2 regions of the Geobacillus sp. PLS 41 genome follow, and region 2 is predicted to be linked to the other one. Evidence: predicted binding sites of a transcription regulator. Region 2 holds the regulator's gene; the other holds the start of a gene.

Region 1 (6,915 bases), 550 kb from region 2:
TGTACGAGTGAACGGTCGTCATCATGCCGCGGACGATGCCGAATTTTTCATGCAGCACTTTGGCAAACGGCGCCAAGCAGTTCGTCGTGCACGAAGCGTTCGAGATGACATGATGGGCTTTCGGATCGTATTTGTCTTGGTTGACGCCCATGACGATCGTAATATCCTCGTCTTTCGCCGGTGCGGAAATGATCACTTTTTTCGCACCCGCTTCCAAATGTTTGGCGGCGTCTTCGCGTTTCGTGAAGCGGCCGGTCGACTCAACGACGATGTCAACGCCGATCTCGCCCCACGCCAAGTTCGCCGGATCGCGTTCCGCCTTGACGATGATTTCTTTGCCGTTGACGACCAAGTTGTTGCCGTTCACCGACACTTCGGCATCCAGACGGCCATGGACGGAGTCGTACTTCAACAAATGAGCAAGCGTATTCGCATCGGTTAAATCGTTCACCGCCACCACTTCAATGTCCGGGTTTTTCAATGCCGCGCGGAAGACGTTGCGTCCGATGCGGCCAAATCCGTTGATTCCCACTTTGACTGCCATCTTATTTTCCTCCTTGCGATTGGATTGTATCAGCAAGGGAGATTACTCCCCTACGAACGCTTTTGCGGCTCCTTCGTCCGTCACCAATAGCGAGTGCGGCGCCCGTTTCATGTACGCGCGAATGGCTTTCGCCTTCGACGCCCCTCCGGCGACGGCGATGACATGCTCGACATGCGGGAGGTGTTCAAGTTGAATGCCGACTGTTTTCACTTTATGGACGACGTCGCCGTACTCGTTGAAATAGTAGCCGAACGCCTCGGCGACCGCATGGCGGGCGATGATGTTCTCCATCTCTACAGGCGGCGTCTTCCGCCGCTTGGCCATCGTCACCGCTTCACCGATGCCATGGACGACCATGCGGCATGATTGGATGAGCTCAAGCACTTCTTTCACCGCCGGCTCTTCGACAAGCGACGCGTACGCTTCATCGCTCAGCTGGTCAGGCACGTGCAGCAACCGATAGCGGCCCATCGCTTTTTCCGCCATTTTCGCACAAATCGTGTTCGCCTGATTCTCGACATCTTCGCCAAGGCCGCCGCGCGCCGGCACGAACAACACATCGCGAAGCTTCGAATCCGGCGTCATCATCTCCGCGACCGCCGCCATCGTCGTTCCGCCGGCCACGGCGACGATGTCCCCGGGCTCAAGCAGCTCCTTCATGCAGGCGACACACGCTCTACCCATTTCTTTTTTTACCCAAGGGGAACGGTCGCTATCCCCGGCAACGACAATCACCCGCGGAATGCCGAGCTGTTCCTGCAGCGCGGCTTCCAGCTCTTTGAGTCCGAGCGCTTCCCGCATCAAATCATTGAGCGTATGAAGGAGCGCCTGGCCTTCCTCCGTCAACCGCATGCCCGACACATCGGCGGAAAGCAAGTTTTGTCCTTTCAAAAATTCTGTTTCCGACCGGAGCACCCGCTCACTCATGCCGAGGCTCGCCGCCAGCGCCCGCCGCCCGATCGGCGCCATAAGCGAAATGGAGTGCAAAATTTGATATCGTTTTTGCATAACGTCAAGCAAGTCAGGCAATAATTTTTTTTGTGCCTCCAATAACGGCTGCATGGATCCTTTCTCCTCGATTGAATATAGGGACATCTTATGTCCCGGTATGACATATTATGTCCCGCAGTGCCATAAAAAATTCCTCCCGCGCCATTTTCATTATAGCAGGAGGACGATAGCCGTTCAACTGTTTTGCGCCCGCCGCAACCGTTTTCTCACCGCTTCTTTTTCAATCGCTCCCCAGCCGATTTCTTCGCCATCCAATTCCACAACCGGGATCATCAGCTGATATTTTTCCAGCAGTTCATCATCTTTGTAAATATCAATTTCTTCCAGCGTAAACGAATAGTCCGCCCGCAGCTCCGTCAAAACGGCTTTCGCTTTGTCGCAGAGCGGGCAATTGGTTTTCGTATACAATCGGATATGCATTCATTTCTTCCTCTCTTTCTACAGCAGTTGCCGTTTCGATTGGCCGCCCGTTACGGCAGGCCGATATATTGCCTCCGCTTTGCCGAAGACGGGATGCGCAGCTGCTCGCGGTATTTGGCGACTGTGCGGCGCGAAATGGCGATGCCGTGCCGATCGCGAAGCAAATCAGCAAGCTGTTGGTCAGACAGCGGCGCCCGCCGATCTTCCTCGGAAATAAGGGCCTCAATGATCGCTTTCACGCGGGCGGACGATGCCGCTTCATCCCCTGCGGCCGTCGCGGCGTTTGAAAAGAAACGGCGCAACTCCACGGTGCCAAACGGCGTTTGCACATATTTATGCCGGACCGCGCGGCTCACCGTCGATTCATGAACGCCGAGCTCCTCGGCCACCTCGCGCATCGTCATCGGCTTGAGCGCCGAAAGCCCAAACTCCAAACACGAGCGCTGGCGGTCGATGATGACGGCCGTCAAATGGAGAAGCGTCTGTTTCCGTTGCTCCAAACTTTTCGCGAGCCATGTAAACTGCCGATATTTTTCTTTGATAAACTGTTCGGCATGCCGGTCGCCGGATGCAGCGATGCGCCGCTCGTACTCCCGATTCCATTCGAGCTCCGGATGGATGTCATCATTATAGGCGGCCATCCAGTCCCCTTCCGCCCCGCGGACGACGATGACATCCGGCACCACCAAAGGCGGTGTTTCGCTCGAATAGTGAATGCCTGGCCGCGGCTCGAGTGTGCGAATGAGCTCGAAGACGCGTTGCAGTTCGCCAAGGCTGACGCCAAGCTGCTTGGCCAGCGTTTTCCACGACTTTTCCGCAAAGGGGACAAAATGGTAGCGGACGATCATCTCCGCCAGCTCGTCGCGCTCAGGAAGACGTTCAAGCTGCAGCAAGAGGCATTCCGCCAAATCGCGGGCGCCGACTCCCGGCGGGTCGAGCGACTGCACAAGGCGCAGCCCCCGTTCCATCTCTTGTTCCGATGCGGAAAACCGCGCCGCCAGCTCGGCAAGCGGCACGCGCAAATAGCCATCCTCATCGAGCGAGGCAATGAGATAACGGACGATGCGCTCTTCCCGATCGGCCAGCTTCAACGCAGGCAGCTGAGAAAGCAAATGGCCAACAAGTGTCTCTGCGCGGGCGCCAATGTTCTCGAGCCATTGCTTTTGGTCTCTTTCTGTCCGGCTTGGCCGTTGCCGCACCCGGGTGCGGCGAATTTCCAAAAACGGGTTTTCCAGCGACTGTTCATATAAAAACGCTTCCAAATCCACTGCGGAATATTGCAACAGTTCAATCGCCTGCACAAGTTCCTTTGTCAGCGACAACTGCAGCCGCTGCTCTTGCCATAACTCCGCCCTCATCGTCACGCCTCCCTTTCTTTTATTGTACACAACGGGAGCGGGAGGGGGTAGGAGAAATTTTTGACGGCGGAAAGCGGCCTTGGCGACCGCCCGAACCGGCGCCTGTTCAGACGAAAAAAACCCAATGCCCCGCCCGAGCCCTTGATTTGGGAACCCTCTCGAGGAAAGCGGCGCGTCCGCTGCTGATCTAAAAGAAAAACAGCCGCCTAGGCGGCTGTTTTGCCTCGGCAGGATTACAACCATATACCAAGTATATGTTTTTTAACCTAAGGGTCTTTATTCCTTCCCATTTCCTCCTCACCGCCCCGCGCACTCGTTTATACGTATCGCGCCGGACCCCATGATCTCCATCCAGTCGCCCCAGGTCATTCCGTCCTTTTTCTTCATGTGGTTTAGCTTTTGTTATCGTTCAATACCTCGTGCAACTTCTACACGTGTATCACCTCACCTACATAAAAAGCGCTGCCCAATCGGGTGACGCAACGGAAGGAGGATTCGGTTTGCACCTTTCACTTATTAGTGGCATTTACACGACAAAAAACAAAAAACTGTAGTCTGGATGAAGAAAGAGCGCTTCCAGATACTCCGTGGCGCCATACGCTTTGTCTGCGGACAAAGTCCGAATTGTGATCGACGGTTGGCGAAACCGAATCGAAGCCAGCTGCTCCAAACTCGTTTCCTGTTCCGCCATATTGTCACTACTCTGCAAACGTACTCGCATATTTTAGATGAGATGGAACAAAAAGAATCCCGGCAGGTCGATCTCGCGATGGCGGAACTGGATCGTACCAAATAGCCGTGCAAAATTCGTACAAAATTTTTTCGGATTCTATCGTTTTTTTCGGGATTCCCAAAAAATGAAAAACGACCGCAAACGCGGTCGTATCAAGGGATTTGGGAATCTCAATCCGAACTTGTCGGATCGTTGGAACGCCCTCGGCAGGATTCGAACCCACGCTAAGAGAACCGGAATCTCTCGTGCTATCCACTACACTACGAGGGCATGGAAGTTCATGATTTCTCTATTTCGTTCCGTCGCATGTTCTATTATAGCAGGATCGTGCAAAAATGCAAGGGGAAAATGCAATAAAAAAACAGGAAAAATTAGGCCTTTGTTCCTTCCACATCAATGCCACCGCCACAGGCAACTGGTTAAAAAAATAAAAAAGCGGTTATGATGAAAAGAGGGATGTTCCCGCTAGCCGCGAATATGTTATAAAGAATGGGGAAGGTCGTTTTGTTTGACCTTCATTGACCATTCGTGTATGATTAAGGCGTACATATTGATCCATTAGGATGGAAAAGGAGGCGTTTTTGATGTATTTGATTCCGACTGTCATCGAACAGACGAACCGCGGGGAGCGGGCGTACGACATTTATTCGCGCTTATTGAAAGACCGAATCGTGTTCCTTGGCAGCCCGATCGACGACCAAGTGGCCAACTCGATCGTGTCGCAGCTGTTGTTTTTGGCGGCGGAAGACCCGGACAAAGATATTTCCTTGTACATCAACAGCCCGGGCGGCTCGATCACAGCTGGCCTGGCGATTTACGACACGATGCAGTTCATCAAACCGGACGTATCGACAATTTGCATCGGCATGGCCGCTTCCATGGGGGCGTTTTTGCTTGCCGCCGGTGCGAAAGGGAAACGGTTCGCCTTGCCAAACAGTGAAATCATGATCCACCAACCGCTCGGCGGCGCCCAAGGGCAAGCGACGGAAATCGAAATCGCAGCGAAGCGCATTTTGTTCTTGCGCGACAAATTGAACCGCATTTTATCGGAAAACACCGGCCAGCCGATCGAAGTGATCGAGCGCGATACGGACCGCGACAACTTTATGACCGCGCAAAAAGCAATGGAATACGGCATCATTGACCGCGTGCTGACGCGCGCTGATGAAAAATAAGGCATGCACACGTTGGCAGAACCGCTATAGAGCTGCGCCTGCACCGACATTGACGAAAAAAGGCTGCTTCCGACAAAAACGGAGCAGCCTTTTCCATTCCTTTCCCCGCCAGCCCCACACGCTGCTTTACTTTTCCTTTTGCACATAGGCGGCGAGCTTTTCGATCGCTTCTTGCTCATCCGGACCGTCGGCAATGAGCGTGATCACCGCTCCATGGCCGATGGCGAGGCTCATCAAGCCCATAATGCTTTTCGCGTTGACCCGTTTTCCGTCTTTTTCCAAAAACACATCAGCGGAAAAACGGTTCGCTTCTTGGACAAACAACGCCGCCGGGCGCGCCTGCAGCCCGGTTTTTAATTTCACTTCCACTTGTTTTTCCACCATTCTCCATCTCCCCTTTACAGCGATTTATGGAAATCGACCGGCTTTCCAGCCCGCAGCCGCTCCGCGATCTCATCAATTTTGCGCAGCCGGTGGTTGATGCCGGATTTGCTGATTTTTCCACCGGCAACCATCTCCCCGAGCTCTTTCAGCGTCACGTCTTGATGCTCGATGCGAAGTTTCGCGATTTCCCGCAGCTTGGCCGGCAGTGAATCAAGGCCGATCGTCTCGTCGATGTAGCGGATGTTCTCCACCTGGCGAAGCGCAGCGCCGATCGTTTTGTTCAAATTGGCGGTTTCGCAATTGACAAGCCGGTTGACCGAGTTGCGCATATCGCGGACGATGCGAATGTCCTCAAAGCGGAGCAGCGCTTGATGGGCGCCGATGATGTTCAAAAACTCGGCGATTTTTTCCGCCTCTTTTAAATACGTAATAAACCCCTTTTTCCGTTCCAACGTTTTCGCATTTAAAAAAAAGTGGCTGTTCATCAATTCGCATAACGCCCGGTTATGCTCCTCATACAGCGAAAAAATCTCCAAATGGTAGGACGACGTCTCCGGGTTGTTGACCGAACCGCCGGCCAAAAACGCGCCGCGCAAATACGAGCGCTTGCAGCATTTTTTCTTGACGAGCTCCGGGGAAATGTCATGGATGAGCGAAAAATCGCCGTTGACAATGTGAAGTTCACGAAGCAAAGAAGCCGCACCGTCGGTCACGCGGACGATGTAGACGTTGTTTTTTTTCAAGCGCATTTTCTTGCGGACAAACAGCTCGACGGCGACATCGTAGCCCTTTTTCAATAACGTATAAATGCGCCGAGCGATCGCCGCATTTTCCGTCTGGACATCGATGGCCATTCGCCCGCCGGAAAACGACAGTGAACCGTTCATGCGCAAAAGCGCCGACAGCTCCGCGCGCAAGCAGCAAGGCTTCACCTCTAAATGGGTCAATTCCTTTTTCGTTTCCGATGCAAAAGACACGATCGCTCCACCTCCATTCGTTCCCCGCATCCGGCCGGTTGGAGGTGCCTGACTTTCGGCGCGGCCATCGGGAGCATCACCGCCCATAATGGCGCTTTGCGGCCTACTCGGGTCCCGCCTTTAACGGTGAGGGAGAAGCCCGAGAAGAAGGGCGGCGACTTTCGCCGTATTATGGCGAATGACCCCATCCTCGTACGTGACAATATCGTCGCGGATGACTTGCAACGAAAGCCCGCTGCTGTCGTCACGCACCGGCTCGGCCCGCTCCGCCTCGTAGCGGCGGCGGATCGCTTCCGGGATCGCTCCGCTGTTG
Region 2 (6,915 bases):
CTTGCTCTTTCAGCCGCTTCACGAGCGTATCGGCCATCAATCGGACGATTTGTTTCAGATGGTCTTTTTCGAGCGAATGGAAGACGATGATTTCGTCGATCCGGTTTAAAAACTCTGGACGGAATGCTTTTTTCAGCTCATCCATCACTTTGCTTTTCATATCTTTGTATTGCTGGTTCCCGTCTTGAATGTTGAAGCCAACGTACTTATTCCGTTTCAGCGCATCGGCGCCGACGTTGGACGTCATGATGATGATCGTGTTGCGGAAGTCGACCGTCCGCCCTTTCGAGTCAGTCAGCCGCCCATCTTCCAACACTTGCAGCAAAATATTGAACACGTCCGGATGCGCTTTTTCCATCTCATCTAACAGGACAACCGAATACGGCTTGCGGCGCACTTTTTCCGTCAGCTGGCCGCCTTCTTCATAACCGACATACCCCGGCGGCGACCCGATGAGCCGCGATGTCGAGTGTTTTTCCATATACTCGGACATATCGATGCGAATGAGGGCGTCTTCATCGCCAAACATCGCTTCTGCCAAGGCTCGAGCCAACTCCGTTTTCCCAACCCCGGTCGGACCAAGGAAAATGAACGAACCGATCGGGCGTTTCGGGTCTTTCAGGCCAGCACGGGCGCGGCGCACCGCTTTGGCGACCGCTTTGACCGCCTCGTCTTGGCCGACGACACGCGAATGCAAAATTTCTTCCAGCTTGAGCAGCCGCTCCGTTTCCGTCTCAGCGAGCTTCGATACCGGAATGCCGGTCCAACTCGAGACGACCGCGGCGATGTCTTCGACCGTCACTTCCAAATTTTCTTGGCCTTGTTTTTCTTTCCACGCACGTTTCGTTTCCTCCAGTTCTTCGCGCAGCCGCTGTTCCATATCGCGCAGCGACGCCGCTTTCTCAAACTCTTGGCTTTGCACGGCCGCGTCTTTTTCTTTCCGCACTTCCTCGAGCTTTTGTTCAAGTTCTTTCAATTTCGGCGGTGCGGTGAACGAACGAAGGCGCACTTTCGAGCAAGCCTCGTCGATCAAATCGATCGCCTTATCCGGCAAGAAACGGTCGGTAATGTAGCGGTCGGACAACTTGACGGCTTGCACGATCGCCTCGTCGGAAATCGAAACGCGGTGATGCGCTTCATACCGATCGCGCAACCCTTTTAAAATTTGGATCGATTCTTCCACTGTCGGTTCATCAACGTAAATCGGCTGAAAGCGGCGTTCAAGCGCGGCGTCTTTTTCAATATATTTCCGGTATTCATCGAGCGTTGTCGCGCCGATGCATTGAAGCTCCCCGCGCGCCAACGCCGGTTTCAAAATGTTCGACGCGTCGATCGCTCCTTCCGCCCCACCGGCGCCAATTAATGTATGCAGCTCATCGATAAACAAGATGATGTTGCCCGCTTGACGAATTTCATCCATCACTTTTTTCAGTCGGTCTTCAAATTCTCCACGGTATTTCGTTCCGGCGACGACTGTCCCCATATCGAGCGTCATGACCCGCTTGTCGCGCAGCGTTTCCGGCACTTCGTTATTGACGATTTGTTGGGCTAACCCTTCAGCAATGGCCGTTTTCCCAACGCCCGGCTCGCCGATCAACACAGGATTATTTTTCGTCCGCCGGCTTAATACTTCAATGACGCGCTGAATTTCTTTACTGCGGCCGATGACCGGGTCCAGCCGCCCTTCGCGGGCAATCGCTGTCAAATCGCGGGCGAGGCTGTCAAGCGTCGGAGTGCTCACGTGCGAAGCACCGCCGCCATGGCCTGACATCGACTCATTGCTGCCAAGCAGCTGCAACACTTGCTGGCGCGCTTTGTTCAAGCTTACTCCCAAGTTGTTCAGCACGCGGGCGGCCACCCCTTCGCCTTCGCGGATCAACCCAAGCAAAATATGTTCTGTGCCGACGTATGAATGGCCGAGCTTCCGCGCTTCATCCATCGACAGCTCAATTACTTTTTTCGCCCGCGGCGTATAGTGGATCGTATGCGACACTTCACTGCCACGGCCGATGAGCGATTCGACTTCTTTTTGAATTTTATCTGGGCCGAGCCCAAGCGCCATGAGCGCCTTAGCCGCGATCCCCTCGCCCTCGCGGATGAGGCCGAGCAAAATATGTTCTGTGCCGATATTGTTATGGCCGAGGCGAATGGCTTCTTCCTGCGCCAGCGCCAGCACTTTTTGCGCCCGTTCCGTAAATCTGCCAAACATCATCGTTCATCACCCTCCATCTTTCTTCGTTCCTCCATCTTTAAACGCTCCCGGATCAGCGCCGCGCGGCGGACGTCCCGTTCTTCAGGGCGAAGCGCCCCGCCGGCATATTGCTGCAAAAATCCCGGCTGCGTCAAAATCATCAGCTCATTTAAAATGTTGCGCGAGATGTTCTTGATATATCCTAGATCAATCCCTAAGCGAACATCGGACAGACATTGCGCCGCTTCTTTCGATTCGATGACGCGGCAGTTGGCCAGTATGCCGTATGAACGGAACACCTTGTCTTCTAATTGTATGCCCAAAGTTTTCACTAATGCCTGACGAGCCGCTCTTTCTTGGGCGATCAGCTGCTGAACGATCGTATGCAAATCAGCAACAATGTCTTCCTCCGATTTCCCAAGCGTGATCTGGTTGGAAATTTGGAATATATTCCCCAACGCTTCACTCCCTTCACCGTATGTTCCACGGACAACAAGCCCAAGCTGGTTGATGGCAGGAATAATACGGTTAATTTGCTGCGTCAGCACAAGCGCCGGAAGATGCATCATCACCGAAGCCCGCAATCCCGTCCCGACATTGGTCGGGCAGCTCGTTAAATAACCAAGCCGCTCGTCAAAGGCATAGTTGACATACCCTTCAATCCAATCGTCCAATTCGCTCGCCGCCTCGAGAGCCTCAGCAAGCTGCAACCCCGGGAATAGGCATTGGATGCGGATATGATCCTCCTCGTTGATCATGATGCTGATTTCTTCATTTTCCGAAAGCAGACAAGCGCCAAACGGCGAATCCTCAGCCAGATGCGGACTAATTAAGTGTTTTTCTACCAATACCCGTTTTTCAATCGGCTGAAGCTCCGACATTTTCAACAACTCGAAGCGGCCTGCCCCTCCGTAAGAACGATGGGCGAACGTCCGTTCAAACAACGCGACGATTTGCATCGCTTCTTCACTGCTAAACAGCGTTGGAAAACGAAAGTCAACGATGTTGCGCGCCAGTCGGATGCGACTGCTTAAGACGATGTCCGAATCCGGCCCCTCTTGGCTCATCCACGCGCTGACCGCCGTATTGAAAAACTTCTCGAACGACATACCGCTTACATATCCCCCTCTCCGCGTCGACGCAGTTCATCCTCCAACGAGCGGATTTGGTCGCGCACCTCGGCCGCCCGCTCGAATTCCTCACGAGCAACGAGCTCCTGAAGCTTTTGTTTCAACATAGCAAGTTGCTTGCGCAAATGGAGAACGCCGCCTTTTCGCTTCGGAATTTTTCCTGAATGAGCGGTATTGCCGCTATGGAGCCGTTTCAAAATCGGCGGCAAGTAGCGTGCAAACGTCCGGTAGCAGTTAGCGCAGCCGAACCGCCCGATTTGTGTGAATTGATGGTATGTCATTTGGCACGTCTCACATTGAAGTACATCCGGGTTCGGAAACGCGTTCGCCGTCATCTCTTTCATCGGCGCTTGAAAGTTAAGAAGCCCCGCCAACAAGTTGTTGAGTGAAAAATCATCATTGCCGTAGAACGTAAACATATGGCCATGCTCTCTGGCACATTGCTCGCAAAGATGGAACTCCGTTTTCTCTCCGTTTACAATTTTTGTAAAGTGCATCGTGGCCGGCCGCTGCTTGCATTCTTGGCAAATCAATGCCTCCCCCTCCCCCTATTTGTATTTCAGCGACGTCAGCATCGCTTTTAACATGCGGGCCCGCAGTTCGTCCCGCTCGGGCAAATCGATATATAAAACAGAACGATCCATAGCGCTTAACATAATTTTCGCTTCCCGCTCCGAAATTACCTTTTCTTCAACGAGACGTTTTACCACATCTTCGGCATTCGATTGGCTGATGCGGTGGCCGACAAGCTCGAGCAGCTGGTCAATAAGCTGTGCTTCACTCTTTGTCTTCACTTTCATAATGCGGATATACCCACCGCCACCGCGCTTGCTTTCGACGATGTACCCTCTTTCAAGGGTAAACCTCGTATTGATGACATAGTTGATCTGCGACGGAACACATTGGAATTTATTAGCGATTTCGCTTCGTTTAATTTCAACGATATCTTGGTCGCTCATATTGAGCACTTGCTTTAAATATTGCTCAATGATGTCGGAAATGTTCGGCACTCTACCTACCACCTTCCTTACAACCAAGCTGCCTGGCGATGGGCCGTCCGCTGACCAGGACACCCCACTGCCTATTTGTTGACTTTGACTATATTTGACCTTACTCTTACTATACAATGTATTACGGAAAATTTCAAGAGTGACCAAAGAAGGAAAACTAACTATAGAATATCCGTTTTTTTGGACAATAAAACGTCAAGCAGCCGAATAAATGAAAAAGCACGCCTTTTCTTCCAAGGAAAGAAAAGACGTGCTTTCCATTTTGCCTAGCAGCGACCTACTCTTGCAGGGGCGCTGGCCCCAACTACCATCGGCGCTGGAGGGCTTAACTTCCGTGTTCGGGATGGGAACGGGTGTTTCCCCTCCGCCATAGCCACTAGGCAATGATGATCATCTTGGACAGTAATTATTATATCCATCCTGTTGGATTTGTCAACAGGATGTTCATTCCCTCAAAACTAGATAACCGTTGGAAGAAGCCGCTCGCCTGCGCTTTTCGCATTGTCCAGCTCCGGCTCGCCGCCGCTCGGGGTCAAATAACCTTCGCCTTCGGGATCGGAAATCCCTGCAGGCGAAGAACATTTGCCCGTCGCGGCGACCCGCTCGCCTGCGCTTTTCTTGGTTAAGCCCTCGATCGATTAGTATCCGTCAGCTCCACGTGTCGCCACGCTTCCACCTCGGACCTATCGACCTCGTCATCTTCGAGGGATCTTACCCGCTTTGCGCGGTGGGAAATCTCATCTTGAGGGGGGCTTCACGCTTAGATGCTTTCAGCGCTTATCCCGTCCGCACATAGCTACCCAGCGGTGCCCCTGGCGGGACAACTGGTACACCAGCGGTGCGTCCATCCCGGTCCTCTCGTACTAAGGACAGCTCCTCTCAAATTTCCTCCGCCCGCGACGGATAGGGACCGAACTGTCTCACGACGTTCTGAACCCAGCTCGCGTACCGCTTTAATGGGCGAACAGCCCAACCCTTGGGACCGACTACAGCCCCAGGATGCGATGAGCCGACATCGAGGTGCCAAACCTCCCCGTCGATGTGGACTCTTGGGGGAGATCAGCCTGTTATCCCCGGGGTAGCTTTTATCCGTTGAGCGATGGCCCTTCCATGCGGAACCACCGGATCACTAAGCCCGACTTTCGTCCCTGCTCGACCTGTCCGTCTCGCAGTCAAGCTCCCTTGTGCCTTTGCACTCTCCGAATGATTTCCAACCATTCTGAGGGAACCTTTGGGCGCCTCCGTTACCTTTTGGGAGGCGACCGCCCCAGTCAAACTGCCCACCTGACACTGTCTCCCACCCCGCTAAGGGGTGCGGGTTAGAATTTCAATACCGCCAGGGTGGTATCCCACCGTCGCCTCCACCGAAGCTGGCGCTCCGGCTTCCCAGGCTCCCACCTATCCTGTACAAGCGATACCAAAATTCCATATCAGGCTGCAGTAAAGCTCCACGGGGTCTTTCCGTCCTGTCGCGGGTAACCTGCATCTTCACAGGTAGTATAATTTCACCGGGTCTCTCGTTGAGACAGCGCCCAAGTCGTTACACCTTTCGTGCGGGTCGGAACTTACCCGACAAGGAATTTCGCTACCTTAGGACCGTTATAGTTACGGCCGCCGTTTACTGGGGCTTCGGTTCGCACCTTCGCTTCCGCTAAGCGCTCCCCTTAACCTTCCAGCACCGGGCAGGTGTCAGCCCCTATACGTCGCCTTTCGGCTTCGCAGAGACCTGTGTTTTTGATAAACAGTCGCTTGGGCCTTTTCACTGCGGCTCTTCAGGGCTCTTCACCCCAAAGAGCACCCCTTCTCCCGAAGTTACGGGGTCATTTTGCCGAGTTCCTTAACGAGAGTTCTCCCGCGCGCCTTAGGATTCTCTCCTCGCCTACCTGTGTCGGTTTGCGGTACGGGCACCTCTTCCCTCGCTAGAGGCTTTTCTTGGCAGTGTGAAATCGGGGACTTCCGGATTACTCCGTCGCCGTCACCGCTTAGCCTTATGATCCGCGGATTTGCCTGCGGATCAGCCTCACGGCTTGGACAGGCTCTTCCAGCCGCCTGCTCGCCCTATCCTCCTGCGTCCCCCCATCGCTCAAACGGGAAGAAGGTGGTACAGGAATCTCAACCTGTTGTCCATCACCTACGCCTTTCGGCCTCGGCTTAGGTCCCGACTAACCCTGAGCGGACGAACCTTCCTCAGGAACCCTTAGGCTTTCGGCGCAGAGGATTCTCACCTCTGTTTTCGCTACTCATACCGGCATTCTCACTTCTAAGCGCTCCACCAGTCCTTCCGGTCTGGCTTCTCTGCCCTTAGAACGCTCCCCTACCGATGACCAACGGTCATCCCGCAGCTTCGGCGGCACGTTTAGCCCCGGTACATTTTCGGCGCAGAGTCACTCGACCAGTGAGCTATTACGCACTCTTTAAATGGTGGCTGCTTCTAAGCCAACATCCTGGTTGTCTCGGCAACTCCACATCCTTTTCCACTGAACGTGCACTTCGGGGCCTTAGCTGGCGGTCTGGGCTGTTCCCCTCTCGACCACGGATCTTATCACTCGCAGTCTGACTCCCGGGCATAAGTCATTGGCATTCG

What was found. Region 2 encodes CtsR, which represses protease genes until heat stress. Its sites were predicted from a motif close to ATGGTCAATAAAGGTCAAACA; they were not measured.
Region 1: the regulator CtsR is predicted to act here: its motif matches at 4,572-4,592, upstream of clpP (ATP-dependent Clp endopeptidase proteolytic subunit ClpP).

What each region holds. Positions count from the first base shown of each region.
Region 1 covers NZ_CM151395.1:1,020,597-1,027,511, reverse strand. The annotation lists gene gap (type I glyceraldehyde-3-phosphate dehydrogenase) at 1-544, opposite strand, end outside; gene ACVX3G_RS05010 (sugar-binding transcriptional regulator) at 587-1,606, opposite strand; gene ACVX3G_RS05005 (glutaredoxin family protein) at 1,730-1,975, opposite strand; gene rpoN (RNA polymerase factor sigma-54) at 2,026-3,333, opposite strand; gene ACVX3G_RS04995 (hypothetical protein) at 3,860-4,024, opposite strand; tRNA gene ACVX3G_RS04990 (tRNA-Arg) at 4,265-4,336, opposite strand; gene clpP (ATP-dependent Clp endopeptidase proteolytic subunit ClpP) at 4,651-5,241, shown strand; gene ACVX3G_RS04980 (HPr family phosphocarrier protein) at 5,368-5,625, opposite strand; gene whiA (DNA-binding protein WhiA) at 5,640-6,602, opposite strand; gene ACVX3G_RS04970 (gluconeogenesis factor YvcK family protein) at 6,723-6,915, opposite strand, start outside.
Region 2 covers NZ_CM151395.1:473,772-480,686, forward strand. The annotation lists gene clpC (ATP-dependent protease ATP-binding subunit ClpC) at 1-2,212, opposite strand, end outside; gene ACVX3G_RS02270 (protein-arginine kinase McsB) at 2,209-3,300, opposite strand; gene ACVX3G_RS02275 (protein-arginine kinase activator protein McsA) at 3,306-3,854, opposite strand; gene ctsR (transcriptional regulator CtsR) at 3,870-4,331, opposite strand; rRNA gene rrf (5S ribosomal RNA) at 4,596-4,712, opposite strand; rRNA gene ACVX3G_RS02290 (23S ribosomal RNA) at 4,950-6,915, opposite strand, start outside.